DNA from 4 places in the Sinorhizobium chiapasense genome. Region 2 is predicted to be linked to each of the others. Evidence: riboswitches for the same ligand, from Rfam matches in the RefSeq annotation. Region 2 holds a riboswitch; each other region holds the start of a gene.

Region 1 (7,958 bases), 940 kb from region 2:
AGCACGGATTATGGCCGTCTCGACGGCAAGATTGCGATCGTTACCGGCGGCACGCAAGGGCTCGGTGCGACGATCGCCGCGCTTTTTGCCGAGCGCGGTGCAACCGGTATCGTCATCTGCGGGCGCAATGCTCCCAAAGGAACGGCAAAAGCAGCCGAGATCAGCAAGACGACCGGTACCAAGGTGGTCTACGTGGCGGCCGATCTCGAGCGGGTCGAGGATGCCCGCGAGGTTGTCGCGGCTTGCGACAGGGAGTTCGGTCGGGTGGACGCATTGGTCAATGCCGCTGCCATTACCGACCGTGGCACGATCCTCGACACCAAGCCGGAACTCTTCGACCGCATGTTTGCGGTCAACGTCCGCGCGCCCTTCTTCCTCATGCAGGAAACGGTGAAGGTGATGCGGCGCGAGAAGATCGAGGGCACAATCGTCAATATCGGGTCGATGTCGGCCAAGGCGGGCCAGCCCTTCATCGCCGCTTATTGTGCGTCGAAAGGCGCGCTGGAGACCCTGACCAAGAACACGGCCTACGCGCTTCTGCGCAACCGCATCCGTGTCAACGGCCTTAACATCGGCTGGATGGCATCGGAGGGAGAGGATCGCATCCAGCGCGAATTCCATGACGCACCCTCGGACTGGCTGGAGAAGGTTGCAGCGAACCAGCCTTTCGGCCGCCTTGTCGATCCGGTCGAGGTCGCGCGTGCCTGCGCCTATCTCTCCTCGGCGGAATCCGGCCTGATGACCGGTTCGGTGATCTGCTTCGACCAATCGATCTGGGGCGCCTACGACGGCTCTCCCCATCCGGCGGCGCCGCTCTGACGCAAACTCGACATGCGGCGCGAGGTCCCCGGGTAAGGCGAGCCGTTCGGCTCGGCTTGCCTTTCGCCGGCGGCTGTGCCCATATGCGGTCGTCAGGTGCCCGCCACGGCGGGAGAATCGGGAATCCGGTGCAAGCCCGGAACGTGCCCAACGCTGTGATGGGGACGGTCGCGCGAAGATAGGTCCTGAATTTTTCTCAGGATATTGCCACTGAATCTTGAAGTGATTTGGGAAGGCGGCGCGGCTGGATGATCCAGAGTCAGAAGACCGGCCTGGCAAGATAGACCGGCCCCGCGCGGACGGCGGGAGGTTGTGCATTGTTGGGGATCGAACGATGCTGCCTGACCTGAGCGGCTGCCTGACGGCGGCCGGAGCCTTTTCGCCGGACGAGCGTGCCGCCGTCTACCGCGCCATTGAAACACGCCGCGACGTACGCGACGAATTCCTTCCCGATCCGCTGCCGGACGAACTCATTGCCCGTCTGCTTGGTGCCGCCCACCAGGCGCCGTCGGTCGGTTTCATGCAGCCTTGGAATTTCGTGCTCGTCCGCCAGAAGGAGACGCGAGAGCAGGTCTGGAAGGCGTTCGTGCGCGCCAACAAGGAAGCCGCGCTGATGTTTTCCGGCGAGAGACAGGCGCAATACCGCTCGCTGAAACTTGAAGGCATTCGCAAGGCACCGCTCAGCATTTGCGTCACCTGCGATCGCACGCGCGGTGGAGCGGTGGTGCTCGGACGGACGCACAATCCGCAGATGGACGTCTATTCGACCGTGTGCGCGGTTCAGAACTTGTGGCTCGCCGCGCGCGCGGAAGGTGTCGGCGTCGGCTGGGTCAGTATTTTCCACGAGCCGGAGATCAAGTCGATCCTTGGCATACCTAACCACATCGAAATCATAGCGTGGCTTTGCCTCGGATTTGTCGACCGGCTCTATCAGCAGCCGGAACTCGCGGTTAAAGGATGGCGTCAGCGCCTGCCGCTCGAGGACCTTGTCTTCGAGGAAGCGTGGGGCACACCAAAACCGAACAGACCCTGAATTCAATACGATAAACGCAATATCTGAACCGCTTTGAGAGCATGGGGTGGCGGATTGGTCGGTCGAGTCGCCGCGGCACCGGTCAATTGCCCTGGATCGGCTGGTAACCCGGACCGAGCGGATTCTTCAGATCAATCGCGCTTTTCTCTTGCGGCAGGAATGTTGGGCCCACGACACGGACCTTACTGTTCGCCGGGTCGTAGGGCCTCTCCCGCACGGGCTTTGCTTGCGCTGATTCCGCAGCCGGCTGCCGGTCGCCATTGATCATGATGACAGACGGCTCGCTCCCGGCCGTCGCCTTGTCGGCATTTTGTGTAGCCGCTCCATTCGGAATCCGGCAGCCGCAGACCCCAGGCGCACCGACGCCACGCGCCCGGTAGGCAAATGCCGTTGGCAGCTCGGTATAAGGCCTTCCGGTCGAGGCGGAAACCATCTGGTCGGTCTCTTCCGTCTCGAGGACATGGTAATAGAGTTCCGTCTGCGCACCAGGGCAGCGTGCCTCGCAAAGCTCGGCATCACGGGCAAAGTCGGATGGCGTCGCATTTGACGAGATCGGGAAAAAGGCCCCGTCGCAGGTGCGCACGCACATTGTCCTAAGGCTGCCAATCGGTTCCTCGTGAAGCAGCGGAAAATCCTGCATGTCGCTGTCGTCACTCAGCAGCGGATAATCCTCGCCATCCGGCGGAAGATCCCTGAGGATGTTGCGATGGATCTCGGGTTCGTCGACTGCCGCGCTGGCGAACTCGTCCTGCTCCTCGATTGGATCCGGAGCGTCGCTGGCCTCGTCATGGCAGCCGTTCAATTCCAGCGCCGCGAGAATGCGCCGACGGGTGCCGCCGGTGTCGCCCGATATCAACGAGCGGCGATGCGCCTTGAGCCTTTGAAGGTTGACCTCCATGCTGGCGATGGTCTCATCGAGCGCCGCGCATGCATCGTCGTTGTCGCCACCAATGACGACGACGCTGCCGGTGCTGCATTCCATCCGGCGTCGCTCGTTCTTGGCCCGGCGGAGCTCGATGTTCTGGCGGGAGACGGCGCCCGTGAAATCGCGCAGATTGGCGGTCGGGCTCACGACCGCGGAAAGGTCAGTCAGGCGTGCATTCAGACGTTCGCAAACGGTCGAGGCCGACGCCACGTCAGGCATCGCCAACAGCATCGGAAGCAGGGCGACCGCCGCATGTTTCAAGTTCCAGGATACGACACTCCGGGACACTGGCTCTCGTCTCTTCCTGCAATCGCGCGCGAACGTCATTCAAGGATATCCGCGCCGCCAACTCCTGTTTCCCATATCATAAGACGCTGTCATAACAGCGCAACGTCAAGGGAGAGTTTGCGTTAACAAGCCAACCGCAGCAAGAGAGAAGAAGCCGGACCGCAACAGCGGTCCGGCGAAGCCGATCAGGCGGCCCGTGCTGTTTCGAGCGACATCGGGCGCTCGAGCACGGTGCCCTCGATCGCGGCGACCTGCTTCATCGTTTCGAGCAGTTCCCGCGTCACTTCCCACGCCACTGCCACGGCGTAGACGGAGCCGATGCGGTGCGGGTCGGCGATGCGTTCCCCGGGGCAACCCATCCGACGGAACATTCTTTCCAGGAAGACGTCGGTAACCGTGACGATGTGGCTGATGCCCGAGGCAAGGCCCAGTTCACCCACACCACACATGAGTTCCGCGGCCGCGACCGTTACCTGGTTCGATGCGCGATCCTGCGAAATGTCCGGATCGATGCAGAACCGGCTCGATTCCCAGACGGAGGCGCTGCGGATCTCAGGGTTGTCGCCGAGCAGGATCGGAAACGTATCGTCCAGCATGTTCGGTCCGAGGGTCGGCAGGAGCCGCAGCGATCCGCGTAATTTTCCGGTATCCGGCGAGTACGACATTACATAGAGCGGGTTCGCCTTGTCGTAGTGGTCGATTTCCCACTCGCCGTCCGTCTTCACGTCCCACTTCAGGAAGTCGTGGAACACGCGCTTGCGCAGCCGGAACATTTCGTCGATGGCCTGCGGGTGCCGTCCGCGAGCGTTACCGTTCACAATCCTGATCATCTTTCGCTCCATCGTTATTGCGCGATATGGGGCGATGCTGTCAGGCTCAAATGACAGATGTAACTGTCGGTAGTGACAGTTCAAAAGCCGATTTTTTCCTACTAAATTTGCGGGGCTTTTGTCGGAGGGGCGACGGTAATGGTTAATTTGACCCGTCAGATGGTGGGGATCAGAGCGTGACGAACCGCCTGCGCCACGGCTTGCGTATTGGAGACGACATTCAACTTGCGGCGCGCATTGGTCATGAAGAAGCGGACCGTGCGCTCGGAAATGCCGAGGATCGTGGCGATTTCCCAGTAACTCTTGCCGGCCGCCGACCAGGTCAGCACCTCGGTTTCGCGGCCTGTCAGCCTCATGTCGCGCTCATCGATCGCGCCGGCCGTGGCCGCATGTTCCAACATCGATGCGTGGAAGAGATTGGCGGCCAGCTGGAAGTCGCGCAAATGGCAACGCCGGTAGATGGACCATTCCGCAGGCGACATGTTGGCGTTGATGGCGAGAAGCGCCATGCGTCCGGCAGGTGACGGCAGCGGCAGCGCAACGCCTTCTGTCGAAAGCCCGATCTCCTCCGCTGCATGAAAGAGCGGTTCGCACTCCGGAAAGCGTCGGCGGGCGGTCGTCCACTCGACAGGTCTCACGCCACCGAGCGCAAGCCGCAGGATGGGGTCGATGCGGTGGAGAGCTCTCGCGCGATAGATCTCGGCTGCATAGGCGCCGAACGTATGGTGCAAACGGCAGACCTTCAGGCCGTCGGCAAGGGGCTCCGCTTCCAGGTATAGCAGATGTGCGATCTTGAAAGTGCGGCGCATCAACGCGAAGAATTGCTCGGGTTCAGCGCAGCCCCCGTACTCCACAATGTCCAATAGATCGAGGACAGCCTGTTGATCCGTCATGCCCAACACCGAGTCTTGCCCCTAGATAAGCATGGTAATGGGGGCATGCTTTGTCTAGTGCAATATTTCGTAAACGCTGCAAACTATTGCCCTTTCTAAATTCATGGTTGAATTTTGATCGGGGTAAACGTCGGGCCCTGCGGGTCGGCGGCCCGACATGTGTCAATCCGTTACACCGGATGGCTTGCCTCCACGACGGCAAGAGCAGCCATGTTGACAACGCCGCGCGATGTGACCGACGGCGAAAGAATGTGTGCGGGCAGGGCGGAGCCCAGAAGGATCGGCCCGACATGGAGGCTGTCCGTCATGGTCTTGACCACACCGAGCGTAATGTTGGCTGCATCCAGATTGGGGAATACCAGCAGGTTGGCTTCGCCGTTCAGGGCGCTGTCCGGCATCACACGCTGACGCAGGATTTCGGAGATCGCCGAGTCGCCGTGCATTTCACCGTCGACTTCGAGGTCGGGGGCAAGGTCACGCACGAGTTGCAGCGCCGCGCGCATTTTCGAAGCGCTTTCGGAGTCGCGCGAACCGAAATTCGAATGCGACACGAGTGCCGCACGCGGCGTGATGCCGAAGCGGCGGATTTCTCCGGCCGCCATCACGGTCGTCTGCGCAATCTCCTCGGCGCTCGGATTGTAGCTCACATAGGTGTCGGTGAAGAAGGTCGCACCGCGCTGCGAGATGAGCAGGCTCAGCGCCGAGAAATCGAGAACGCCTGCACGCTTGCCGATGATCTGCGAAACATCGCGCAGGTGCTTGCTGTAGCGTCCTTCGACGCCGCAGATCAGCGCATCCGCTTCGCCGCGCTTGACCGCAAGAGCGCCGATCACCGTCGTGTTCGTGCGCACGATGGTACGCGCCGCTTCAGGAATGACGCCGCGGCGGCCGACGAGCGCGAAATAGTCGTCGACGTAGTCGCGGTAGCGCGGGTCGCCTTCAGGATTCACGACCTCGAAATCCACATCCGGGCGGATCCGGAGACCATAGCGCCGCAGACGCGTCTCGATGATCTGAGGGCGGCCGATCAGGATGGGATTGGCGGTGCCTTCCTCCAGCAGCACCTGAGCGGCGCGCAGCACCCGTTCGTCTTCTCCTTCAGCAAAGATGACGCGATTCTTTGCGGCGTTCTTGGCTGCCGCGAAGACCGGCTTCATGATGAAGCCAGAACGGAAGACGAAGCGGTTCAGCTTATCGAGATAGGCGTCGAAATCCTGAATGGGACGGTTCGCGACGCCACTTTCGGCCGCCGCCTTCGCCACGGCCGGAGCGATGCGGAGGATCAGCCGCTGGTCGAACGGCGAGGGGATGAGGTAGTCGGGCCCGAAGACCGGCGTTTCGCCCGAGTAGGCGCGGGCGGCGACATCCGACGGCTCCTCGCGCGCAAGTCCGGCAATTGCCCGCACCGCCGCCATCTTCATTTCTTCGTTGATCGTGCGTGCGCCGCAATCCAGCGCGCCACGGAAGATGTGCGGGAAGCAGAGAACGTTGTTGACCTGGTTCGGGAAATCGGATCGTCCAGTGCAGATCATGGCGTCGGGGCGCGCCGCGCGGGCAACCTCCGGCATGATCTCGGGAGTGGGGTTGGCGAGCGCCATGATCAGCGGCTTCTCGGCCATCTGGGCAAGCAGTTCGGGCTTGAGCACGCCCGCGGCCGAAAGCCCGAGGAAGACATCGGCGCCGCCGATGCTGTCGGCAAGCACGCGCTTGTCGCTGTCCTGCGCATAGACGGACTTCCACTGGTCCATCAGCGCTTCACGACCCTTGTAGACCAGACCCTCGATATCGTGGACCCAGATGTTTTCGCGCTTTGCACCGAGCGTAACGAGAAGGTTTAGGCAGGCGAGGGCGGCCGCGCCAGCGCCGGATGCGACGATCTTCGCCTCGGCAATATCCTTGCCCGCAAGTTCGAGGCCGTTCAGAACGGCGGCGGCTACGATGATCGCGGTCCCGTGCTGGTCGTCGTGGAAGACCGGTATCTCCATCTTCTCGCGCAGGCGCCGCTCCACATCGAAGCATTCCGGCGCCTTGATGTCCTCGAGATTAATGCCGCCGAAGGTCGGCTCCAATGCTGAGACGACATCGACCATGCGATCGACAGTCGGCGCGTCGATCTCGATGTCGAAGACGTCGATGCCGGCGAATTTCTTGAAGAGCACGGCCTTGCCTTCCATGACCGGCTTGGAGGCGAGCGGGCCGATGTTGCCGAGGCCGAGAACGGCCGAGCCGTTGGAGATTACCGCGACCAGGTTGGCGCGGGCCGTGAAGTCGGCTGCTGATTCCGGATTGTCCCTGATGGCGAGACAGGGCGCGGCGACGCCCGGCGAATAGGCGAGCGCGAGATCGCGCTGGTTGCCGAGCGGCTTGGTCGGCTGGATCTCAAGCTTGCCCGGGCGCGGGTAGCGATGAAAGAAAAGTGCCTGCTGATCGATGTCTCCGCTTGCCGGAACCGATTGGGATTTCACTTTGTCGCCCGTATTCATGCTTGCATTCCTTGTTCGTGGTCGAGGCCTTTTGGCATGAATTGCGGGCGGCGTATAGTTATGCTCTGGCTCATTTCCGACGCCCGATTTGTCGCATGCGTATGCCGTGTCATCTTCCTGAAACACGAGTCTGGTTTTGACGGTGATCAAAAGGATCAACCAAGACGAGGCTCGCATGACCGCGGCATCGGTATCCCAACAGAACTCGGTTCGAAAACTGCGGACGCTCTTCATCTCCGACGTCCATCTCGGCTCAAAGGCGGCGAAGACCGACTACCTGCTCGACTTCCTGCGCCATCACGAGGCCGAAACCATCATCCTCGTCGGAGATATCGTCGACGGCTGGCGGCTGAAGCGCAGCTGGTATTGGCCGCAGCCCTGCAACGACGTGGTCCAAAAGCTGCTGCGCAAGGCCCGCAAAGGCTCTCGCATCATCTACATTCCCGGCAATCACGACGAGTTCATGCGGGATTTTCCGGGCGTGCATTTCGGGGGCATAGAGGTGGCGCAGCGCCACATGCACAAAGGCGCAGACGGGCGCAACTATCTCGTCCTGCATGGCGACGAATTCGACGTCGTGGTGCGCAATGCACGCGTGCTCGCCTATCTCGGCGACTGGACCTACGACATGGCGATCGCCATCAATATCGGGCTGGCGGCGATCCGCCGCCGTCTCGGCATGCCCTA
Region 2 (7,958 bases):
CGGCACGGAATCGCTCGCAAGCCATCCCGCCGCGATGACGCATTCGGGCGTGCCGATCGAGGTGCGCCAGCGGATCGGCGTGCTTGAGTCGACCATCCGCCTGTCGATCGGCATCGAGCATCCGGACGATCTCGTCGCAGACGTCGCCAATGCCCTGACGACCGTGTGAATTTATGTCTTTCCGGAGCGCGATTTGAGCTCCGCAGAATGCGACAGGATATTAACGATGTTGCCGAACGGGTCGCGTAGATAGAACCGCCGCACGCCCCAAGGCTCATCGCTGATATCGTAGACGATCTCCGTAGCGGCGCGCTTCGCGCGTTGATAGACCTCGTCCACGTCATCCACCTCGATCGAGAGCGCCGGCACCGGCGTTCCCGATCCACCCTCGATGGCGAAGCTCACCTGCGGCATGGCTAAGCCGCCCTTCGCTGCGAAGGTGAGGATCCAGCCATGATCCATCACCACCTCGAGGCCGAGCAGATCGGTGTAGAAAGCGCGCGCACGCGGTGGGTCGGACGTCTGGAGATTGGGCACGATGCGTCGGACGGCCATGTTCTCCTCCGGTTTGGCCGGCATTTCGTCACCGGCTGGAAAGCGCGGGTGTGATCAGCGATGCCGCCGCCATTCCCGCCGTTTCCATATAGCTCGGATCGCGATGGAGCAAAACGACGGCGAAGCTGCCGTCGAGAAGCAGCAGAACCTGACGCGCTAGCAATTCTGCGCCGTCGATGCCCTCGTCTTCTAGGCACTGCCGTAGCCAGTTCTCGAATTTCTTCTTATGCGCTGCCCCGATGCGCATCGCCGGATGCCCCGGCATGTTCGCCAGTTCGGCGGAGGTGCGCAGGAAGCCGCAGCCTTTCCATTTCGGATGTCGGGCGGCGCGTGCCAGATTGCGAAAGATGCCCTCCACCCTTGTCGCCACGTCGCCCTCGGTCTCGGTAAACCATTTCTGGAAGAGCTTGAGGTTAGGCTGGTCGCGGCCATCGAGATAGGCGGCGATCAGATCGTCCTTGCTGTCGAAATGATAGTAGAGCGTGCGCTTCGTAACGCCGGCTGCTTCCGCTACGGCATCGACGCTGACGGCGCGGATGCCCTCCGCGTAGAAAAGCTTGGCTGCGGCAGAAACGATGCGGTCGCGGGTGGAGGAAGCAGTCGTCATGACCATGTATACCGCCTAGTGAATACACAACTGCTTATCGCTCGCCTAGCCTGCTTCCGTCAACACCACGGGAGATAGCCATGTCCGGTACAGTGCTTTTCGATGCCGCCGACGGCGTCGCGCTGCTCACCCTCAACCGGCCGGAAAGGCTGAACGCATTGAGCTACGACCTGATAGACCGGCTCCTTCACCTCCTCGACCTGATCGAGGTGGACGATACCGTCCAGGCGGTCATCCTCACCGGCGCCGGAGAGCGCGCTTTTTCGGCCGGCGGCGATATTCATGAATTTTCCAACAGCGTGGCGCAGGGCGTAAGTGCCGCCGTCCGCGATTTCGTGCGGCGCGGGCAAGCGCTCACTTCTCGGTTGGAAGCCTTTCCGAAGCCCATCATTGCGGCCGTCAACGGCCTTGCCTATGGCGGCGGCTGCCAGATCACCGAGGCCGTGCATCTGGCGATCGCCAGCGACCGGGCGCGTTTTGCCAAGCCCGAGATCAGGCTTGCCATGCCGCCGACCTTCGGCGGCACCCAGCGCCTTCCACGCCTCGCCGGTCGCAAGCGCGCGCTCGAACTGCTTCTCACCGGAGACGAGTTTTCCGCGAGCCGGGCGCTCGAGGTAGGACTCGTCAACAAGATCGTGCCGCACGACGACCTCATCGCTTCCGCTCGCGCCCTGGCCGCGCGCATCACACGCCACTCGCCCCCTGCCGTCGCGGCGATCATCACCGCGGTCACACGCGGTCTCAACATGACGATCGGCGAAGGCCTACTGAACGAGAGCGAGCAATTTCAGCGCATGGTACCGAGCCATGATCTCACCGAGGGACTTACGGCCTGGAAAGAACGGCGTGAGGCGCATTACACCGGACGCTGACGCCGTAGAATGCAGCACTAGCTCCGTGCGAATCCGAGCACGAAGAGCGCCAGCGCTCCGATTGAGGCGAATGTCCGCACGTGGTTCCACCAGACCCAATCGGTCAGGTATCGCTTCTGCCAGATCTCGCGGGCTGCCTCGCGTGAAGCGGCCGCAAGCGCGTCATTCAACGGCACATTGAAGACGATCGTCACCAGCAACGTTCCGACGACATAGGCAAGCCCGCCGGCCGCCAGCAGCCAGCCACCCTGCCCTCCCGAAAAGAAGGCAGCGGCGACGAGGATCAGCCCCAGAAGCGCCGTTCCCATGAAAGCGGTGAGGAAGAGCGGGTTCTGGATCACCTCATTGATGGCATTCATCGCGGCGATTCCTTGCTCGGGCGGCAACCGCGACAAGGCCTGCATGATGCAGACGGAGAAGATGAAGAACAGACCGGCCATCAGGCCGGAGCCGATGACAGCAGCGAAAGCCAGGGCAGGAATCAGGGCAACCATCACATCATGCTCCAGACACCGGCTGCTGTCGTGTCCCGAGCATAATCGGCAAAATCGCGCGGCTTACGTCCGAGCACCCGCTCGACATCGTCGGAGAGATGCTGATTGCGGCCGTCGAGCACGGAGGTGAAGAGGTAGACGACAAGCGCTACGTAGTCATCCGGCAGGCCATCTGCGCGCAATTGCGCAGCGAAATCCTCAACCGGTATCGGCTGGTAACGAATATCGCGCCGTGTAGCGGCGCCGATCTCGGCGACCGCTTCGGAAAAGGTCATCAGCCGCGGTCCAGTCAATTCATAGACGCGGCCCTGATGCCCGTCCGCTGTCAACGCCGCAACCGCGATGTCGGCGATATCCTCGGCGCTGATGAACGGCTCACGAACGTCTTTCGGCGGCAGGGCGACGAGGCCGCTCTGAACTGCGTCGGTCAGGAAACCTTCGCTGAAATTCTCGAAGAACCAACTCGCCCTCAAGACCGTCCATTCGGCGCCCGCGGCTCGCAGTTCGGCCTCGGCGGCCTGCGCGTCATCCTCGCCGCGACCGGACAACAGGACCAGCCGCTTCACTCCGCTCTTCACCGCGAGGACAGAAAAGCCGCGGATCGTATCCGCGGCGCCAGGAACGGCCAGATCGGGCTGATAGCTCACATAGACCCGATCGACGCCATCGAGAGCCGGGGCCCATGTCGCCTCGTTCGCCCAATCGAACGGAGGCATCGCCGATCGCATCCCGAGACGCACCGGCACACCATTCGCCAAAAGTCGTGCCGCAATCCGCCGCCCGGTCTTGCCGGCGCCACCCAGAACCAGGGTCGATTTCTCTGACATCTTATCCTCCCGACTGCTGTTCGATGAATATGAGTATTCCTCACGTTTGCAAATGTGATAAATCCTCGTATTTTGAGAGTCAAGGCAAAATGTGAGGAGTGCTCATGATTGGAGAAGCAAATCCGGCGATCGGATCAGCCGAAGAGGAAACAAGCCTTCGCCGTACACCAAGCCAGAAGCGCAGTCGCGAGCGCGTCGAGCATATCCTCTCCCGCGCCATCAGGCTGATCGAGGAAAAAGGAAGCGACGCCATGCGCATGAGCGACGTCGCTGCGATGGCCGGCATCTCCATCGGGTCACTCTATCAGTACTTTCCGGACAAGGCGGCGATCGTGCGCACCCTCGCCGAGCGCTACAATGCCGCCTGCCGGGACTGCATTGCTGCGGAGTTCGCAAAGGTCACCACGCCCGCCGAATTGCGCAGCGCCTTTTCGGCGCTCTTCGACACTTACTACGACATGTTTCTCGCCGAGCCTGTGATGCGCGACATCTGGTCGGCGATGCAGGCGGACAAGGCGCTGCGTAAAATCGAGCTCGCCGAGAGCCGGTTGAATGGGCGATTGCTTGCCGACACCTGGATGAGGGTTGTTCCGGAAGCGCCGCGCGAAAAGATCGAAGATGCCGCGTTCCTCATGATGCATCTTGGCGACTGCACGATGCGACTTGCGGTCTCGGTCGACAGGTCGGAAGGCGACCGCATCGTCAAGGCCTATGAGCACATGATCCTTCGTGAATTTGTCGCGGATGCAGCGTGAGAAGCCGCAAGTTCAATTGACATCGCCCGCGACCGATCCTAATCATCGGGGATCGATTGGTTCCCGGAAAGCGAACGCGTTCCGGGAGTAAACGGGAACGTGACGGATGGACCCAAACTGGGCATCTCAATCACGGCCGACCCCGCGACTGTAGAGCGGCGTGAATTTGCCGTTCCGGAGCGATCCGGAAGAAGCCACTGGGAAAAACCGCGAGAGGGCGGTTCGATCCTGGGAAGGCGAGGCAAATCCTTGGTGAAAACCACCTGACGCCGTGAGCCAGGAAACCTGCCAAGCGATGCGGGCATCGTGCCCAAACCGGGAAACATCCCAACGCCATCACGGAGGTTGTCATGGCTACGTCTACAGCTTCGAGCATTTCGCTCTCCCTTAACGATCGTCTGGTCGCGGGCATCTCCGCCCTGTTGATCGGCGCCTTCCTCGTCTTCGGTGCGGGCCTCGCGAATTCGGCCGTTCTGCACGACACGGCGCACGACACCCGCCACTCCTACGGCTTCCCCTGCCACTGATCGATGCCATGGAACGCCTTACAGCGCCGCGCGTCTTATCGGACGCGCAAAGGACGCTGTAGCACTTTGAATTGCTGCATGTTTTTATCCTTAAATCGGCTACGACTTAAGGAAACATGCAGCAGGCGTTCCATCTCGAACAAGAGCGGAGCGTTCCTCCGGCGCATAGCACGCGGGCGCAGTTCTCGTTTGGCATGCGCTCCGGCATGCTCCGCTGGCGTTTTGCATCCACGGAAACCGGAAATGGCGCCGGCTGTGGCGTCTGCATGGCGTTGGCGCATCTTGAATGACGCGCCGCGCTTCGGAGCGGCCGCGCGCCCGATTGAGGAATTTCGACAATGATCGTCAAAACACTTCTGGCCGCAATCGTGGCCGGGCTGATTGCCGGCGTCTTCATGACCGCCGCACAGGAAATGCGCGTCGTGCCGCTGATCCTGCACGCCGAGGAATATGAGATCCAAGCGCCGGCAACGCAGGAGCCCGCAGCCGCTGGCCACGACCAGCATTCGTCGCTGAACGGCACTTCACCCGCCGGCGCGCTGCTTTCCGCGCTCTCGCCGGTTACACCGGCCTATGCGCATGAGCATGAGGGCGAGCACGAGGAAGGCGGCATCATGTTCGGCCTGAGCCGTTTCTCCGGCACGCTCCTCGCCAATCTCGTGACAGGCGCCGGATTTTCGCTGCTGCTTGCCGGCGTCAGCCTTGTGATCGGCTATCCGATCACGCTCGCGAATGGGGCGCTCTGGGGCGCCTGCGGATGGCTCGCCGTGCACTTGCTGCCGGCGATCGGCCTTCCGCCCGAACTGCCGGGCTTTCCGGCGGCCGAACTCGGTGAACGGCAGGTCTGGTGGGCTGCGACGGTGCTGCTTTCGGCAGCCGGCCTCTATCTGCTGGCGCTGCGTCGCGAACTGGTCGCCAAGATCGTGGGTCTCGCGCTCATCGCCGCACCGCAGATCTATGGCGCGCCGCAGCCGCTCGACATCTCCAGCAACGTGCCCGCCGTCCTCGGCGCGGAATTCGCCGTCGCGGCGCTTGCGACCACCCTTGCCTTCTGGCTCGTGCTCGGGGTGGTTTCCGGCTTCATCAACGACCGGTTCGTCAAGGTGCGTTAGGTCACGTTCTGATCTTTGCTGCCCCTCACCCTGGCCCTCTCCCCGCTCGCGGGGTGAGGGACGGCAGGCGGACAAGAGCCGAAAAACTCACCCTATTTGATCGCGGGCGGTATCGATCAAATGCGCCCGCAGTCGCTCGCGTCGGGCCTCGGGCTCGAGCAACACGCAGCTGTCGCAATAGCTGCCGCCGTCGGTGCGGTAATAGAGGCAGCACCCGCCGCGCATCCTGTAGGTCCGCGAAAGATCTTTCCCATCCGCGGCCGCGACTTCGATCTTCTCGTAGCAAAGCGCCTCGGAATGCAACGGGGAGCCCGCGCGCTCGACCATCGCTAACGCCTGCGCGATCGCCTCCGCCTCCGTTCCGCGCCGTCGTCCGATTTCGAGAAAGGCACCTGCCAGGCTGTCGGCCGCAAGCCGCCATTGCGCGCGCAGCGACAGGCCGCAGCGCCGCTTCAGATGAGCGATGACCGGCTTCAGATGAGCGACAAAGAGATCGTGGAAAAGCCTTTCGGCATCCTCGGGGTCGCCGCCGGAGCCTTCCTTAAGTCCCATGCAAAAAAGAAAACGTCCGGCGTCGACGGCGCCCGCCTCGAGCGGACGCGCGTAGCGCTCGAAGCGCAACCCGGTCACGTCCGGAACACGACTGCTACAGAGATAGATGGCGGCGGACACGAGGCTGAGCTGATGGCTATAGAAGGCGATGAGATGTGCCGCCCGCACCTTGTCATCCATCCCCACGCCGAAGCGCTCCTGATAGGCAAGACAGGTCTCCACATCGGGCGATGCCTCGGCCCAGAATGCAGACGGGAGCCGCACGCCCTCGTCCGGGGCCCGCGAGCATGCGACCTCGGGAAACTCGGCCTGGAGCCAGGTGATGGCGGCCCGCGCCTCCCCTTCGCCCGCGGCGTCCCGGATCTCCCGCTTCCGCGCATTTTCCATCCCGCCTCCGTCGCGCTCAGACTTGTGGGCCGCCCGCCGACAGCCAGCCGCCCTCGAAACCGGCCCGCCGCAGTCCGCGGCCAAAGGCGGGAATGTTGCGCGTGATCTCCCAAAGCAAACCGCTTCTCCAGTTCTCGATCATCATGACGGACAGGCCCTGGTCAAGTCCGACCACCCTGTCGTCCACCCAACCTTCGGCGCCCTCGCCCGGCAGGCTCGGATTGAAGCCACCTGGAAGGCGGTCATCGCTGAGCAGCGCCGGATAACGGGAAAGCAGATGGTCGAGGCCGCCAAGGCTGGCCTCCGGCTCGAAGGGCAGGCAGGCGAGCGCCGCCCAGGGCACGAGGGTCCCGTCGTCGACACCAAAAGGCGCGCCGCGCGCCGCGTAGCCGAGCATCCGCTGCCAACGGCCGTCGCGCAGCCGCAACCGACCTTTCGGCGCATGGCAGGCGCTGAAGCCCCAGAGATCGCGGCAATAGCCGGCGAAGGCGCCGGCATTGTCCTCCGCATGCGTGCGCTGGAACGCAATCGCCCGACGGGTGTTCTCAAAGTAGTCACTCGCCGCCTTGCGCATCGCCGCATCGCGAATGGCGCGAAAATCGATCCAGGCATGAGGAAAGAGATGAATGAAGAGCGCACCCGCATGAAGATGCCGGGCGCCGTCGATCGCCAACCACTCATGAGCCGCGGTGAAAGCGTCATAGTTGTCCGGCGCGATCGCATGGCGCGGCCCGGCAAGCGCCAGCACATAGAGCAACAGCGCCTCGCTATATCCGCGCCAGCGATGCCTGAGAAAGCGGCCCGGCGGCCGCCACCCCATCGTCAGCGTGTCGCCGCGATTGAGCGCCCATGCCCAGTCCGCCCGCTCGAAGAGCCGTTCGGAAAGGCTGCGGATCTCCATCTCGTCCTGCCTGCGCTCCGAGAAATAGGCAGCGGCCGTCAGCATGCCGGCAAAGAGCAAGGCACTATCGATGGTGGAAAGCTCGCAGTTCCAGCTGCGCTCGCCGGTGCGCATATCGAGAAAATGATAGTAGAGGCCACGATAGCCGGTGGCGCGCGCATCGCTTGCCTGCCTGCTGGCCGCGAGAAACCGCAACACTTTCAGCACACGACGCGCAGCCTCTGGACGGCTGATCCAGCCACGCTCGACCGCGACCGGATGGCAGGCGAGCCCGAAGCCTGTGGCGGCGATGCTCGATGGCGATCCCTCGCGTGATGTGTCTGCAACGAGACCGGTCCCGGCATCGCAATATCGGAGAAAATAGCCGAA
Region 3 (7,958 bases), 2.0 Mb from region 2:
TGGCTGCATTTTGCAGTCAGCGACAAGATCATCATCACGACGCGGCTGCATCCACTGCGCAGCCTCGACCGCGTGAAGGCGGCCGTCGAAAAAAGCGCCAAATGCAGCCGGCCAATCGACCTCTTCGAAATGCTCGTGGTCGAGTTCCAGCGTACGTTGATCTCACTCGTCCTGGAACTGACCGAAGAACTGAACGTCATCGAGGATCATGTCTACGGAGAGGCTGGCCATAGGCAGCAGCCAGGCCTGGCACCGCTGCGCAGGACCGTAGTGCGGTTGCATCGCCACCTCAGAACCATTCTCGCCCTGTTACGGCGGGCCGGGGCATCGGAGGAGGACGAGGTGCCGCCGGGTTTCATCGACGCGGCAGAGCGGCTCTCCGATCGACTGGAGGCGGTAGACCGGGATGTCTTCGCACTCCAGGAACGTGCGAGGCTTCTGCATGAGGAAATCGACAGCAAGATTTCCTCGGAGACAAACCGGCATCTCTATATCCTGTCATTGATGACAGCTTTTCTTTTGCCGCCGACGCTGGTGACGGGTTTCTTCGGCATGAACACGGGAGCCCTGCCCTTCGCCGATGGAAGCGGCACGCTCTATGCGGCTTTGATCATTGCCTTCTCCATGGGCCTTGCCTGGCTCATTCTCCGCCGGATCGGCATTCTGTAGTTCAGCGCGGATCAATCAAACTAGTGGACACGGCCACGTCCACAGATGCGGAAAGGCGGCAATTCTGCGACCATTGGTTATAGTTGTAGAGTCAGGTCGCCTCAGCTAAAGGGCGAATAGCGTTGCCGGCGTGGGCCACCGTAGGGCTGGTAGATATTGTCACTTGAGGATTTTCCCGATCGAACCGCCGGTAATACCACAATCCAGAGCCGAAATTGCCCATGACGCTTCTGCTGGAGGTCTGTGTACAGGAGCGATCGTCTCGCGCAGGATCGGGACGGGGCTGAGATTTACGACCTTTTAACGCTAATGTCGGCAATCTCAGTGAATGGAAAAGCGGGGACTCTCGATCTCGGGGACGATCTTGCGCCTGGTGGCCCTCCTGGGTCTGACCTTCGCGGCGGCGAATCTTCACGCGCGTGATCTCGAACCCTGGAAACAGCGGCAGAACGCCATCATCGTCGATGCCTATGAGATGAACAGCATCGACTGGGAAGTGATGCTGAAGGACAAGCGCATAGCGGGCTTCATCGCAAAGGCCTCCGACGGCCTGCCCGAAAGCTTCTCCTGCACCGGGGACCATGGCGGCGACACGGTCGCCCATTGCAAGACGATGTGGCGCAAATACGCCGTCAGCCGCGAACTCTACCAGACGCGCCGAATGATCGCCCGCTCGCATGGCCTGCTCTGGGGCGCCTATCACCTGGCCCGGCCCGGCAATCCTGTCGATCAGGCCAACCATTTCCTCGACTATGCCGATCCCCGCGACGACGAGGTGATGGTCCTCGACATCGAGGGCATCGATCCGGAAAAATACATGTCGCTGGAAGACGCCGCCATCTTTGCCGGGCATATCAAGACTCGTACCGGCCGCTACCCGATCCTTTACACCAACCACATCACCGCAAAATACATTGCCGCAAACCGCTACAAACACCGCCTGCTGTCGCGTCTTCCGCTCTGGTACGCCCGCTACAAGCCGGACATCCGCAAGGTGTTTCCGATGGGCAACTGGGACAGCTACGCCCTCTGGCAATTCTCCTCGTCACACAATTGCGGCAAGCGGCGCTGCCCCTACCGGGTACCCGGCACGCTTGACGATATCGACGTGAACGTCGCGGCGATGTCGGCGTCCGCGCTGAAAGCCGGCTGGGCGCAAGGGGCCTTGCTGCCCGAGAAACCGCCCGTGCTGACCGTTGTCGCCGCGGCGAGGCGTGGCCCGGCGCCGGCAGCAAGCGCCAAGGCGGTTGCCTCCCTCGAGCGGCCTCAATTGCTCGTCAGCCGCGCGACGGCCGCGAGCAAGTCTGGCAGTGGGGTCGACATGACCGTTACCGGCTCGATCGGCGTCAGAGCGGCGGAAGTACAGCTGCCCCACCAAGCCGAGCGACGCTGAGCAACAGCCGCCGGGATTGCGTAGGCCCGCCCGTCACGCCTCGATCTGCACGTCGCCGAGCGGCCGCGAGCAGCAGGCAAGGATGTAGCCTTCCTCGATCTCGTCATCGAGAATGCCGCCATTGTGGTTCATCTCGACTTCGCCGGCGACCTTCATCACCCGGCAGGTGCCGCAGATGCCGCCCTCGCAGGCGGCACCGATCCTGACACCGTTGGCGCGGGCGGCCTGCAGGATCGTCTGGCCCGGCACCACTGTCACGTCCTTGCCGCTCATGGTGAAGGTGACACGCGCCGCCTCGGCCGCAGCGCCCGGCCCCGGGCCGGCGCGCACCGCGAGCTCCTCGGCCGCCGGCGCGGCTGCCGGCTGGAAGCTCTCCTCGTGATAGCGCGCCATATCGAAGCCGGCGCCTTTCAGCATCTCCCTGATGCCGCGCATGAAGGGTTCAGGCCCGCAGCAAAAGACCGTCCGCTCCAGGAAGTCCGGCGCGAGCAGCGGCAATTTCGTCGCGTCAATGCGACCGCGCAGCCCATGCCAGCCGTGGCGCGCCTCGTGACCTTCGACCAGAAAGCCGAGATTGAGCCGCCGCATCTGGCGGGCGAGAACCTCCAGTTCGGAGCGGAACAGGAGGTCCTCCGGCCTGCGCGCGCAGGAAATGAAGGTGACGTCCGTGTCGGGTGCGCAGTCCGCTATCCACCGCGTCATCGACATCATCGGCGTGACACCGGAGCCGGCCGAGATAAACAGGTATTTCTCACCGGGATGGCGAACGAAGCTGAAATCCCCGAGCGGCCCGAGCGCCTTCAGCTTCATGCCCGGCTTCAGTTTGTCGAACATCCAGCGCGTGCCAATGCTGTCCGGTTGCGCCTTGACTGTGACGGCGACCGAGAGCGGGCGTGATGGCGAAGATGACAGCGTGTAGGTGCGCATCACCGGTTCCTCGCCGACGGGCAGCTCGAGCGTCACGAACTGCCCCGGCAGATAACGGAACCAAGCCGGCTTGTCCGAACGGAAGGTGAAGGTCATCACGTCCGCAGTCTCGACCACGGCCGATATGCATTCGAGCAGATGCTGCCGGTCGATCCACGGATGCAACTCGTCGAAATGGCGAAAAGAGGAACCCATTTCCATGGTCAGGCCACCCGCGAGAGAGGAGCGGCGTCGCCTTGGAGGCGGTTCTGCATGAAATTGCAGTACCACTCGACGAACTGCATCACGCCACCTTCGTGCTCGGCCGAATAGGGACCCGGCTCATAGGCTGGCGAGCGGATGCCGAAGGCGTTTTCTTCGACGATCTGGCGATCCTGGTCGTTGGTCTCCGTCCAGACGTGGGTAAGATCCTCGAGCGTGTAGTCGACGCCTTCGACCGCATCCTTGTTGACCAGCCATTTGGTCGTGACCTGCGTCAGCTCCGGCCCGAGCGGCAGCACACGGAAGGTAATGGCGTGATCGCCGAGTATATGGTTCCAGGTCGTCGGATAGTGGAAGAGCAGCAGTGTGCCGATGCGGCTCTCGTTCACCCCGGCCGAAAGCTGCTTGCGGACGGCCTTGACGCCGGACATGGTGTAGCTCTCCGCGTCGTTGATGAGCGGCATTCTCGTCATGCGGAACTGGCCGGTCGGAGCGATCTTGAAGGCGCTCGGCAACCCGGCCGCCTCGCATCTCGCCCAATGCTCGGAAATCTCCGGATCGTCCATCGAGCCCTGCACGCCGGTTACCGTCGGGGCCTCCGGATAGGTGCGGCAAAGCTCCGGGTGGTTGGCGGCGCAATGGTAGCACTCGCGGTTGTTTTCCCAGACGAGCTTCCAGTTGCCCTTCTCGACGATCGTGCTCTCAAAGGCGACCTTAGTTTCGCCAAGACGATGCGGCGCAAGATAGGCCGCGACCGTCTCACGGAACGCCTGGAAGTCCATCGGCTTCTCGGCGAGGCTGATGAAGATATAGCCGCCGACCGTTTCGCAATGCACCGGCTTCAGGCTGTGCTCAGCCGGATCGAAGCCTTCCGGCATCTGACGCGCGAACAGCAGCTTGCCGTCCAGTTCGTAGGTCCACTGGTGGTAGGGACAGACAAGCTTGGCCGAGGAGCCCTTGTGCTGCGTGCAGACGCGCGAGCCGCGATGGCGGCAGGAATTGTGAAGCGCGCGGATCGCTCCCTGCCGGTCGCGGACGACGACGATCGGATAGTCGCCGACCTGAACAGTGAAATAGTTGCCTGCCCGTGGAATTTCGCAGTCGTGACCGATAAAGAGCCAGTCCTTGTACCAGATGTGCTCGAGGTCTTGCCGGTAATAATCCGGGTTGATGTAGAAGGCGCGGTCGAGGCTATAGCCCTCGCGGCGGTTCGTGAGCCGGCGCAGCATGTCGTTCTGAATGTCCATGTCCTGTCCTCGTTCAGCAGTTCGGAGAGGCAGGACAGGAACCAACGCCGACAATGATGCCGGCGCGTCAAAGGCTCCGATCCGGCTGCCCGCCGCAACCAGTTACGGTCGATTTTCGTCCCAAGGCTGGTTTCCGGGCTCTGGAGCGGCCCCGAGAGGGACCCGCCCGGCGCCTTCCCGGACACACCGTCCAGTGGCCTTTTGCCGTGGCTTTCGCTCCACCACCGTTGCGGGGGCAGCGCCGGAATCTGACCGGCTTCCCAATTCTCCGCCCTCCCTCGAGCGGCACCTTGAGTGTCCATATCTAAGCGCGCACGGCGCCTTTGCATTTGCTGATTGGCGACATCCGCTCCTAGAAAGACGACACGATATTCGCTTGTCAAAGCCAGACGCGACGATTGATATTATTTATTATAAACAATGTGATAGGAGAAAATCTGAGCAACTGGCGATTTTTTCGGCAGCGTCATTCCCGGCACGAAACCGATTGGTCATTTTGCGACACGCCTCAGGAATTCTGCCATCGATAAATGTAATAAAAAATCATCTGTTAACCCCGAAGGGCTAGCATTCCGAGGACAGATCAATTCATTTCGCGGACAAGGATGGCGCCGTCGCCGATGGCAAGACTCAGATACTATGACACCGCCACGAGAGCCGCGGTCCCCGCGTCAAAGGCCACGCCCCACGCGGAATTCCTCCGGACCGGACGGATCGACCGCCGGCGGCACTGGACAGCCGAGCAGCGGCGCTACCTCACGCATGAGGAGGTCGCGGAGCAAACGGGGCGGAAACTTTCGGCGGCCGGCGAAACGACCCATAAGCGGATCAACGCGTTTCATTCTTCGATCCACTTCCCGAGGATGATCTTTCACCGCACCCTCCCGAACAGTCCGCATCTTGGCTACTGCCATGTGACTGCCGCAAAAACGCACCTTGAGCGTTCGCATGACATCACCTGGGCCTTCTATTTCGCGAACTTCTTCTCCGATCTCGGTGACGAGACGCATTTCTTCGATCGAATACAGAAGGGCTATTCGCGCATGTACTTCGCCGTGGCCATCGAGCCCAGCGAACACGAAGGGCAGATGGTCATCAACCGCAATGTGCGGGGCAACGGCCTGATCTTCCGGACGCAGGACCCGAAGGTAGCACTGAAGAACGTCCTGATGCTCGGCGCGCGCGACGACGCACTGCGCAAGATCATTCGCAGCCTTTGACCCGATAGCCGTCCGCATCGTCTTTATGGGCGACATGCTTTGACGAAGAAAATCGTTCTGTTTTTCCGGTGCGTCCGTTAAGGAAGCGACGGAAAGGCAAACGGAACCGCCATGGCCGAAATCATCGATACACGCACAGAGCCGGACCGGGCGATCGAGAAAGCCTGCGCCGTTCTTTCCGAGGGCGAGCCGGTCGCGATCCCGACGGAGACGGTCTACGGCCTTGCGGCGGACGCGACAAATCCCGACGCGATCAGCCGCATTTACGAGATGAAAGGCCGACCCCGCTTCAACCCGCTGATCTGCCATGTCTCGGATATGGCGATGGCGGAGGCGCACGTGACGTTCGATCCACTATCGCGCCGCCTTGCGGAGGCTTTCTGGCCAGGCCCTCTAACCCTTATCCTGCCGCAGCGCCCGGAGAGCACCGTGCATACGCTCGCCTCCGCCGGGCTCGATACGCTCGGCATCCGCATGCCTGATGGCTTTTCACGGCAGGTGATCGCTCGCTTCGGACGGCCGCTTGCGGCCCCGAGCGCCAACACGTCCGGCAAGATCAGTCCGACCAGCGCCGCCCATGTGCAAGCCGACCTCGGCTCCAAGCTGAATCTCATCCTCGACGCCGGCCCGGCCGAAATCGGCCTCGAGTCGACGATCATCAAGGTCGAAGACGGGACGCTGCGGCTCCTCAGACCCGGCGGGCTGGACGTCGGAGCGATCGAGAGCCTCACCGGGTGCGTGGTCATGCGGCCCGAAAGCGCCGGCGCGACGATCGAGGCGCCCGGCATGCTTGCGTCGCACTACGCTCCGGGCGCAGCCGTAAGGTTGAATGCCGGAGATGTGCGAGCGGGAGAGGCGTTGATCCGCTTCGGCGGCAGGCCGCTTCCCGGCGAGGGCGAAGCGACGATCGTGCTGGACTTGAGCCCCGAGGGCAACCTCCGCGAGGCGGCCGCCAACCTTTTCGACTACATGAAGCAAGCGGATGCGAGCGGCGCTCGGACGATAGCCTTCGGCCGCGTTCCGGAAGAAGGCCTCGGGGAGGCGATTATCGACCGGCTCCAGCGGGCAGCAGCTCCCCGTGGATGAACAATTCGCCGGAAACCGAGGGAACGATCATGACGACCATAGTTTCTCCCGAACTGATCGCCTCTTTCATCGATATCGTCGGCAGCGGCAATGCGCTCAGCAGCCCGGCGGATACCGCGCCTTATCTCGTCGAGTCACGCGGGCTCTATCACGGCACCACCCCGCTCGTCCTCAGGCCAGGCTCCGTTGAGGAAGTCTCTCGCATCATGCGCCTGGCAAGCCAGACCCGCACCGCGATCGTCCCGCAGGGCGGCAATACCGGGCATGTGGCCGGCCAGATTCCGCGCGAGGGAAAAGCCGACATGGTTCTTTCGCTCGAGCGGTTGAACCGCATCCGCGACGTCGATCCCGTCGGCAATGTCATCGTGGCCGATGCCGGCTGCATCCTTGCAGATATCCAGAAGGCTGCGGACGACAACGGACGCCTCTTCCCGCTGTCGCTCGGCTCCGAAGGTTCCGCCCGGATCGGCGGCAATCTCTCGACCAATGCCGGCGGCACAGCCGTGCTCGCCTACGGCAACATGCGCCAGCTCTGCCTGGGGCTGGAGGTCGTGCTGCCGACCGGCGAAATCTGGAACGGTTTGCGGCGATTGAAGAAGGACAACACGGGCTACGATCTTCGCGACCTCTTCATCGGTGCAGAAGGAACGCTCGGCGTCATCACCGGCGCGGTCCTGAAGCTGTTCCCGAAGCCGCTTGGCCATCAGGTCGCATTCGCGGGCCTTAAGAGCGTCGAGGATGCGCTTGCTCTTTTCGATCGGGCTTCGAGCCTCTGCGGACCGGCGCTGACGGGCTTCGAGCTGATGCCGAGGATCGGCATAGAGTTCACCTCCCGGCATATTCCAGGCGTCCGCGACCCGATGCCATCCATCCATCCCTGGTACGCGCTGATCGACATTTCGACCCCGGATTCCGAGGAGGGCGCAGAACGCATGATAGAGGGTGTGCTCGAAACGGGCGTCGGCGATGGTCTCGTCGAAAACGCGGTCATCGCGACGAACGAGACGCAGCGCAAGGCGCTGTGGCACATGCGCGAAAGCATGTCGCCGGCACAGAAACCGGAAGGTGGCTCGATCAAGCACGATGTGTCAGTACCCGTATCGAGCATCCCTGCCTTCATGGCTGAGGCCGATGCCGCCGTCATGAAAGCGATACCCGGGGCTCGCATATGCGCCTTCGGCCACATGGGCGACGGCAACATCCATTACAACATTT
Region 4 (7,958 bases), 710 kb from region 2:
AGATAGGGGGCGATCATGCGGTTTCCACCGTCGATCGGCAATGCTCGCGCCGATGGTGCACGAAGAATTGCGGGCAGCACGGCGGGGACGCCGGTCGTGTCAACGGACGCCGGAGCCTCCGGGCGGCCAAGGTGCCATGAATGACTCCTGGCGGTCGATTAACGCGCGGGCAAACTGTCCCGCGCCGCGGCGGACATGCCGCCCTCACCGCCGCTGCAGCAGTGCCCGCCCGATGGGTTTCGGCGGCTCCGCGCGCAGTACCAGCGAGGTCGTCACCGCCCCGAACCTGGCGATCGCGTCGACGATCGTCTCCAGTTCTCCGGGCGATGGCACGAGCACCTTCAGCAAAAAACAATCCTCCCCGGTCAGCCGCAGCACTTCGACAATATGTGGCATCTCGGCGAACTGCTTGAGGCATGGCCGGATGTTTTCATGCGTCGTACGCAGCCGGATGACTGCCATCATGCCCAATCCAAGCGCGGCGGGATCAACGCGGGCGCCGTAGCCGAGGATGAAGCCGCGCTCCTCCAGCCGCTTGACGCGCTCAGACGTTGCCGGCTGAGAGAGCCCCACCCGTCGCCCCAGTTCCGAAATCGCGATGCGCCCGTCCTCCTGCAGCGTTTCGAGGATGGCGATATCGATTGGATCGAGCGCACGATGATTTTCCTGCACTATCATGTTCGGCCTTTAATTCATCGGAAATTGGAGACGTTTTCCGATAGTTCCGCATTCCTGACGAAAAAGAAAGCCGTCATCATCCTCCCCTGCAGCGCCGTGCGTCCTTTCAGACGCACAAGGGTCGCTGCAGCACTTTGAATCGCTGCATGTTTTTTTCCTTAAATCGGCTCCGATTTAAGGAAACATGCAGTAGACAGCGACAGGAGAGATCATGACGAGCATCATCATACTGCCCGGGATCGGCGGCTCGGGCGAGGCCCACTGGCAGACGCTCTGGGAGAAGGAAAATTCGCGCATGCAGCGGTTCCGGCCGACGAACTGGGACGAGCCGGATCTCACCGACTGGATTTCCGCGCTGGAGCGTTCGGTCGCAGCGGTGCCCGCGCCGCCGATCCTCGTGGCGCACAGCCTCGCCTGCCTCCTCGTCGCCCACTGGCAGCAGGCTTCCACGCTGCCGGTCGCCGGCGCGTTCCTCGTCGCGGTCCCGGATCCGCAAGGAGCCGCGTTTCCGAACGAGGCGAAGAGCTTCGCGAACCCGCCGACGGAAGCGTTTCGTTTCCCCTCCCTCATCGTCGCCAGCGCCGATGACCCCTACGGCACCCTCGACTACGCCTGCGCCCGTGCCCGCCAATGGCGAAGCCGCCTCGTCGAAATCGGCGCCCGCGGCCACATCAATGGTGCGAGCGGCCTGGGCGACTGGCCGGAGGGGTCGAGCCTGCTGACGGAGTTTGCCGCGGAATGTGCACCGGAGCGAACTGTCTGACGAGGACGACCGCACCATCAACGCGCACCTCACCCTGTGCTCGTCCCTCACCCCCGCCGCTTGAGAATGGCGATGAACGCGAGGCCGCCGGCAAGGCCGGTGACGACGCCGATCGGCATGTCTTCGGGTGCCATGACGACACGGGCGACGAGGTCGGCGAGGATCAGCGTGAGCGCGCCGGCAAAGGCGGAGAGCGGGATGACGCGGACATTATCGCTGCCGGCAAAGAGGCGGACGAAATGCGGGATCATCAGGCCGACGAAGCCGATCGCGCCGGAGAACGCCACCATCACGCCCGTGAGCAGCGCAGTGATGATGAAGAGCATCAGGCGGAAGCGACGCACCGGAATGCCAAGCGTCATCGCCGTCTCGTCGCCCATGGCGAGCGCATTGATCTCGCGCGCCCGGACTGTGAGCCAGCCGAGTGAGACGGCGAGCGCCAGCGCCGGATAGACGAGATGCGGCCATTGCGCGAGGCCGAGGCCGCCGAGCATCCAGAAGATCACCGTGTGCACGGCGCGCGGATCGCCGAGGAAGATCAGGAGGTTGCCGGCCGCCGTCAGCGTGAAGGCGACCGCGACGCCGGAAAGCACGAGGCGATCGGCGCCGGTGCCGAGCACGCGGGTGACGAGCGCCACCAGCGCGGTGGCGCCGAGCGCGCCGGCGAAGGCAAAGAGCGGCACCGTCGCGAGACCGAGGAGAAGACCGGTGTGGAGCAACGCGACGATCGCGCCGAGCGCCCCGCCCGCCGAGACGCCCAGGAGATGCGGATCGGCAAGCGGGTTGCGCGTCACCGATTGCAGCACCGCGCCGGTCACCGCAAGCCCGGCACCGACGATCCCGGCGAGCGCCACGCGCGGCAGGCGCACGTCCCAGACGATGCTTTCGCGGCCGGCCGACCACAGGACCTCGACACTGCCCGGCGCGACCTTGGCGACAATGATCGACCAGACGGTCGCGACCGGGATAGGCGCCGAACCGAGCGAGACGCCGGCGGTGACGGTGAGGCAAAGCAGAAGCAGTGCCGCGAGGATGAAAAGTGCGGTTTTCACGTCGGGTTGAAGCTTTCGGGTTTTCTCGGGGTCGAGGGACGGATGCCCAATCATAAAATTGATGAAAATCATATGGTTGTACTAATTCATTCTATGTCATCGTCAGCCGCCGCTTGTGGCCCTCATCAAGTGAGTTGCTTTGTTGATGCGTGGCAAAAAGATCAACTCCGTCATCCCTGTGCTTGTCACAGGAATCCAGCCGCGCCGCGTCGGCGGCGCGGGAGACTCCGCCGGCCCGATTGAGGGTTAGATTCGGGTTGCTCCGCAAGCCCTCCGACAGCCATCTCCTCCGCGGCGTCCAACCACTCAAGGCGCGTCATTCACGGCGCGACGCGCCGTGGCTGGATCCCTGTGACAAGCACAGGAATGAGGTTCTGGTGGGAACCATCATCTGCCAGCGCCGTGAAGCCGAACATTTCGACAGCCGAGATGCGGACGCGCCATCTCCCTTACGCGATGCTTCTTCACACGCCCCGGCCCACTCACATCGCCTCGGCGTGAAAACTCCTCGCCAGCCGCCTGATCGTCTCGATGTTGCGCGGGCCCGGCGTCGCCTCGACATATTCTAGCACGACGAAGCGGTCGTCCTTCACCGCGTCCACGTTCCTGAAGGCCGGATTGCTCTTCATGAAGGCGATCTTCTGGTCTGCGGTCACCTCGCCGTAGTTGACGATGACGACCACTTCCGGGTTGCGGTCGATCACCGGCTCCCAGGAGATTTCCGTCCAGCTCTTCTCGACATCGTCCACGATGTTGACGCCGCCCGCCGCTTCGATCATCGCGGTCGGAATGCCGTAGCGCCCGGAGGTGAAGGGCTTTTCCTCGCCGGAGTCGTAGACGAAGACGCGCACTGGCCGCCGCTCGGCTCCCTTGATCCTGGCAGTGATCTCGGCGAGCTCATTGCGATAGCCCTGAACCAGCGCCTCGGCCCTCTCCTCGACCCCGAAGATGCGGCCGAGGTTCAGGAGGTCGACGAACATGTCTTCCATCGTCGGTTTGCCCTTCGCCATGATGTGGATGCAGCTCTCGGTCAGCTCATAGACCTTGATGCCGAGGGGCATCAGCGTTTCCGGAGTCACCTCGCCGCCGACCTTCATGCCGTAGTTCCAGCCGGCGAAGTAGAAATCCGCATCGGCATTCAGCAGCACTTCCTTCGTCGGATATTTTTCCGCGAGTTCGGGCAGTTGCTTGACGCCCTCGCGCAGCCGCTCGTCCAGCGTCTTCCAGCCGGAAACGCCGGTGTAGCCGACCATGCGATCCTGCAGCTTCAAGGCCAGCATCATCTCGGTGAGATTGACGTCGTTGGAAATCGCCCGCTTAGGCGCGGCATCGAAGGTGACCTCGCGGTTGCAGCTCTTGACGGTGACGGGATGGGCGAGCGCCGGCACGGCGGCAAGGACGAGCGCGCCGGCGGCAAGAAGAAGTCTGTTCATTGGATTACTCCTGTGGAACGGGACGGTCGCGCGACGGGCATTGCGTCGGACCGCGAGAGCGTGAAGGAAAAGCGGGAAACCTGGCCCGCAGCATCGCCATGCGCGGTGGCATGGACGCCGAAGGCGGCCGAGAGCGCCGAAGGCTTCAGCACCGTCTCCGGCGGGCCGAAGGCGGCAAGCCGCCCCTCGGTCAGGATCGCGACTTCGGTCGCGAACTCGGCCGCGAGATTGATGTCGTGCAGCGTCGTGACGATCGTCAGCTTCAGCGTCTGCAGGAGATCGAGGATTTCGAGCTGGTGGCGGATGTCGAGGTGGTTGGTTGGCTCGTCGAGGATGATGATCTTCGGTTCCTGGGCAAGCGCCCGGGCAATCAGCACCCGCTGCTTCTCGCCGCCCGAAAGCGTGGCGAACTGGCGGCGCGCCAGATGGGCAAGGTCGAGATGCTCGAGCGCATGCGCCACCCGCTCGCGGTCGCGATCGCTCCAGCCGCTGATCCCCTCGCGACGCGGGATCCGCCCCATCATCACCACGTCGCGGACGCTGAAGGGAAAATCGCCCGGCATTTCCTGCAGGACGACCGCAATCGTCCTTGCCGCCTCGCGCGCACTCATCGCCCAGAGGTTCACGCCGTCGATCTCGATACGGCCGGCGATCGGCTCGACCGCCCGATAGAGGCAGCGCAACAGCGAGGTCTTGCCGGCACCGTTCGGGCCGATGATCGCGAGCCGGCTGCCCGGCGCGATGGAAAAACCGATATCGCGGACGAGCCGGAGGCCGACGCGCGGCCCCCACACCAGTCCTTCGACGCGCAGGCTGGCGCCCGCGCCCCGCTGCAAGCTACTGAATTTGTCGCTCATGAAAATGCCCTCCCCGCGCTCACTGCAGCAGCCCCGCGGTGTCCTCGGAAACGAGGAGCGCCGCCGGAACGCGCGCAAGGCCCTTGCCGTTGGCGCTGAACGCCGCAGCAGGGAAAGCGTCAAACACCTCGCCCCCGGCGCAGGCGGCGGCGAAGCTGACAAGATCGTCGATGTCTTCCTCCGGCGAGATGTCGCCGAAGAGATAGGTCGCCTTGCCGGTCGCTTGGAAGGCTATCGTGCAGGGCCGCGTGCAGGCGGTCATCGCGACCGTGCCGGCGATCGAGAAATCCCGGTCGAGCGGCCCGCCGAGCGCTGAAACGCTGCGGTTCAACTGCGCGAGCAGCTCGGCGCCGGGCCGGCATGGGCCTCCGGTGAAGCGGCAATCGGTGCAGAGCGTTATCTTGTGCTGTCGGAAGTCTGATTTCGCCATGGCTTGTCTCCGCCGGGCTGGGCCGGAGAGAAAATGGCGAAGATGCAAGGAGACGGTTGCCCGCCGAGCAGAAGCCAGTTCTTTTCCATCGGAACACCCCGTCCGTTGTGGTTGATCGGTTCGATGGCAGGTCTCCTGGCTCGCGGGTCGCCGCGCATTCACGTCTTCCCGGCCTTTTGCCAGTGACATGGTGTGAATGCGCTTTCCGCTCACAGTTGCGGGGGCAGCCACGGTTTCGGCCCCTCCTGGGTCGTCCTCACCGTGTTCCCTTTTCAGCCGCTTCCGGATCACGAAAGCAGCACCATCGCGCCCTTGGTGACATGAATCGCGGCGCGAGGCAACCAGCGGATGAAGGGAGAAAGGAGATATCAACACGGGTGGGTGTCTCGTTGAGCGGTGCGTTCTGTTACGAAATAACATTACATTACGCAAGACAGAAACGTCGTCGCGAGCTGGCTCCCGCCAATGCGAAGGCAGCAAGGAGCGAACACCTCAGGCCGAAAACAGGTTCTCCGCTATGAAATCCACGAAGACCCGGAGTTTCGGCGACAGGTAGCGGCTGGAGGGCCAGAGGATCCGGAACGGGCCGGAATGTTCGACGTGGTCGTCGAGCACGCTGACGAGCGTGCCTTCGCGGAGCTGGCGGCGGATGCCGACATCCGGCAGGCAGGCGATGCCGAGCCCCTGCTCGGCCATGTAGATTAGCGGCTCGATGGTGTTGACGACCGCCGTCGTCGGCAACTCGATGTCCCTCTCCACGCCCCTGAGCGGCCAGCGCTCGAACTTGCCACTGGTCGCGTAGCGGTGCTGCAGGCAGGCGTGGGATTTCAAGTCTTCCGGAGTTCGCGGCACGCCTCTCACTGCAAAATAGTCGGGCGAGCCGACGAGCATGAGGCGGAAGGTGCCGAGCGAGCGGATCATCAGCCGCGAGTCGCTGACCTCGCCGGCGCGTACCACGGCGTCGAAGCCTTCGCCGATGACGTCGACGATGCGGTCGCTGAAGTCGAGGTCGAGCTCGATCTCGGGATAGGCACGCATGAAGGCCGAGAGCGCCGGCATCGTCAGCATGCCGATGAGCGGCATGCTGACGCGCAGCTTGCCGCGCGGCGCGCCCTGCGTCTCAGCGATTTCGTGCTCCGCCGCTTCGACCTCCAAAAAGATGCGCCGGCAGCGTTCGAGAAAAAGCGCCCCCTCCGCTGTCAGCGTGATCGAGCGGGTCGAGCGATGGAAAAGCCGCACGCCGAGCCGTTCCTCCAGCCGCGCCACCGCCTTACCAATTGCCGACGACGATACGCCCAGGTGCCGCCCGGCGAGCGTGAAGCTGCGGTTGTCCGCTGCCTGGACGAAAGCGTTGAGCGATCCGAGACTGTCCATCTGCCAAACTCAATTCCGGACATTTGGTCCGATGTCCTCGGAATTATAGCGCATTTTTCCGCGACATCGAGTGGCCTACCCTCAACGAACGCGGCAGATCGCCTCTTCACTGATCCGACCGCCCATGATTTCACTGAAGGAGAAAGCCATGTCCCCGGTTTCAGCGGCACCACAGCACCACGACCGTTTCGATTATTCCGCCATCATCGATCGTCCACCGCTAAGCTGGCCGGGCGGCGCAAGGGTTGCGGTCTGGGTCGTGCCCAATGTCGAGCACTTCCTGTTCGACCGGCCCTCGAGTTCCATCACGCAGCTGACCGCCGGCTTCGTGCCCGACGTGCTGAACTATTCGTGGCGCGATTTCGGCGCCCGCGTCGGCATCTGGCGGCTGATGGAGGTCATGGACAAATACCGGGTGAAGGGCACCGTTGCCCTCAACTCCGACGTCTGCGAGCACTATCCGCGCATCATCGAGGCCGGCAAGGCGCTCGGCTGGGAGTGGATGGGCCACGGCACCAACAATTCCACGATGATCAACGGCCAGCCGGAGGAAGAGGAACGCCAGATCGTCAGAACCGTGATCGAGACGATCGAGCGTAGCACCGGAAGGAAGCCGCGTGGCTGGCTAAGCCCGGGCCTCACGGAGTCGCATCGCTCGCTCGACCTGCTCGCCGAAGCCGGCATCGAATATGTCGCCAACTGGGTCAACGACGAGCAGCCCTATCCAATGCGGGTGAAGAATGGCTCGATACTGTCGCTGCCCTACTCGGTCGAGATCAATGACTTTGCCGCATTTCTCGAACAGGGCCAGAGCGGCGAGGCCTTTGCCCAAACGATCCGCGACCAGTTCGACGTGCTTTACGAGGACGGCGCGCAGACGGGGCGCGTGATGGCGATCTGCCTTCATCCGTTCCTGATCGGCCATCCTCACCGCAGCAAGCATTTCGCGAGCGCGCTGGCCCACATCACTTCGCGCCGCGAGGTGTGGCTGGCAACCGGCGGCGAAATCGCCGACTGGTACAAGAGGAACTATTTGAAGAACTGACCCCGCCGGCTCCTGCGCAATTCCGGACGGAACCCGCGACATGCCTTTCCTGGAATTAGAGCAATTCCAGGAAGGGTGTGTAACGGTTTTCCGTCCGGAATTGCGTAATTTCAAAGAGTTAGATCATTTCACTGTTTCAAAGAAACAATGAAATGATCTAGTGCAGCGGCCAGACCCACATCAGCATCGGCACGGCGACGAGCACGATGACGAGGGAAAGCGGCAGGCCGAGGCGCGGGTAGTCGCTGAAGCGATAGCCGCCCGGCCCCATGACCAGCGTGTTGCACTGGTGGCCGATCGGGGTAAGGAAATCCGAGCCCGCGCCG

The links. A riboswitch is a leader RNA that binds a small molecule or an ion and turns the genes downstream of it on or off. The one in region 2 is predicted to bind cobalamin.
Region 1: it holds a riboswitch for cobalamin, as region 2 does, so the genes downstream of both, bluB (5,6-dimethylbenzimidazole synthase) here and RB548_RS13050 (CbtB domain-containing protein) in region 2, are expected to answer to the same signal.
Region 3: it holds a riboswitch for cobalamin, as region 2 does, so the genes downstream of both, RB548_RS03040 (aromatic ring-hydroxylating oxygenase subunit alpha) here and RB548_RS13050 (CbtB domain-containing protein) in region 2, are expected to answer to the same signal.
Region 4: it holds a riboswitch for cobalamin, as region 2 does, so the genes downstream of both, RB548_RS09515 (DUF1636 family protein) here and RB548_RS13050 (CbtB domain-containing protein) in region 2, are expected to answer to the same signal.

The regions. Positions count from the first base shown of each region.
Region 1 covers NZ_CP133148.1:1,751,291-1,759,248, reverse strand. Annotated here, with positions in the region: gene RB548_RS08425 (SDR family oxidoreductase) at 1-819, shown strand, start outside; cobalamin riboswitch at 897-1,109, shown strand; gene bluB (5,6-dimethylbenzimidazole synthase) at 1,154-1,852, shown strand; gene RB548_RS08415 (DUF2865 domain-containing protein) at 1,935-3,104, opposite strand; gene RB548_RS08410 (acyl-homoserine-lactone synthase) at 3,251-3,895, opposite strand; gene RB548_RS08405 (helix-turn-helix transcriptional regulator) at 4,051-4,788, opposite strand; gene RB548_RS08400 (NADP-dependent malic enzyme) at 4,959-7,271, opposite strand; gene RB548_RS08395 (UDP-2,3-diacylglucosamine diphosphatase) at 7,447-7,958, shown strand, end outside.
Region 2 covers NZ_CP133148.1:2,694,875-2,702,832, forward strand. Annotated here, with positions in the region: gene RB548_RS13015 (cystathionine gamma-synthase family protein) at 1-169, shown strand, start outside; gene RB548_RS13020 (glyoxalase superfamily protein) at 172-555, opposite strand; gene RB548_RS13025 (TetR/AcrR family transcriptional regulator) at 584-1,162, opposite strand; gene RB548_RS13030 (crotonase/enoyl-CoA hydratase family protein) at 1,243-2,034, shown strand; gene RB548_RS13035 (anthrone oxygenase family protein) at 2,052-2,528, opposite strand; gene RB548_RS13040 (Rossmann-fold NAD(P)-binding domain-containing protein) at 2,528-3,355, opposite strand; gene RB548_RS13045 (TetR/AcrR family transcriptional regulator) at 3,460-4,110, shown strand; cobalamin riboswitch at 4,151-4,417, shown strand; gene RB548_RS13050 (CbtB domain-containing protein) at 4,461-4,637, shown strand; gene RB548_RS13055 (CbtA family protein) at 4,976-5,749, shown strand; gene RB548_RS13060 (ferric iron reductase) at 5,837-6,688, opposite strand; gene RB548_RS13065 (glucoamylase family protein) at 6,705-7,958, opposite strand, start outside.
Region 3 covers NZ_CP133148.1:655,741-663,698, reverse strand. Annotated here, with positions in the region: gene RB548_RS03055 (transporter) at 1-669, shown strand, start outside; gene RB548_RS03050 (glycoside hydrolase family 25 protein) at 998-2,062, shown strand; gene RB548_RS03045 (hybrid-cluster NAD(P)-dependent oxidoreductase) at 2,096-3,190, opposite strand; gene RB548_RS03040 (aromatic ring-hydroxylating oxygenase subunit alpha) at 3,193-4,437, opposite strand; cobalamin riboswitch at 4,545-4,745, opposite strand; gene RB548_RS03035 (DUF6656 family protein) at 5,058-5,657, shown strand; gene RB548_RS03030 (L-threonylcarbamoyladenylate synthase) at 5,769-6,743, shown strand; gene RB548_RS03025 (FAD-binding oxidoreductase) at 6,773-7,958, shown strand, end outside.
Region 4 covers NZ_CP133148.1:1,983,122-1,991,079, forward strand. Annotated here, with positions in the region: gene RB548_RS09490 (Lrp/AsnC family transcriptional regulator) at 205-678, opposite strand; gene RB548_RS09495 (RBBP9/YdeN family alpha/beta hydrolase) at 890-1,441, shown strand; gene RB548_RS09500 (FecCD family ABC transporter permease) at 1,489-2,493, opposite strand; gene RB548_RS09505 (ABC transporter substrate-binding protein) at 2,976-3,926, opposite strand; gene RB548_RS09510 (ABC transporter ATP-binding protein) at 3,923-4,783, opposite strand; gene RB548_RS09515 (DUF1636 family protein) at 4,803-5,213, opposite strand; cobalamin riboswitch at 5,322-5,534, opposite strand; gene RB548_RS09520 (LysR family transcriptional regulator) at 5,706-6,587, opposite strand; gene RB548_RS09525 (polysaccharide deacetylase family protein) at 6,736-7,632, shown strand; gene RB548_RS09530 (SLC13 family permease) at 7,790-7,958, opposite strand, start outside.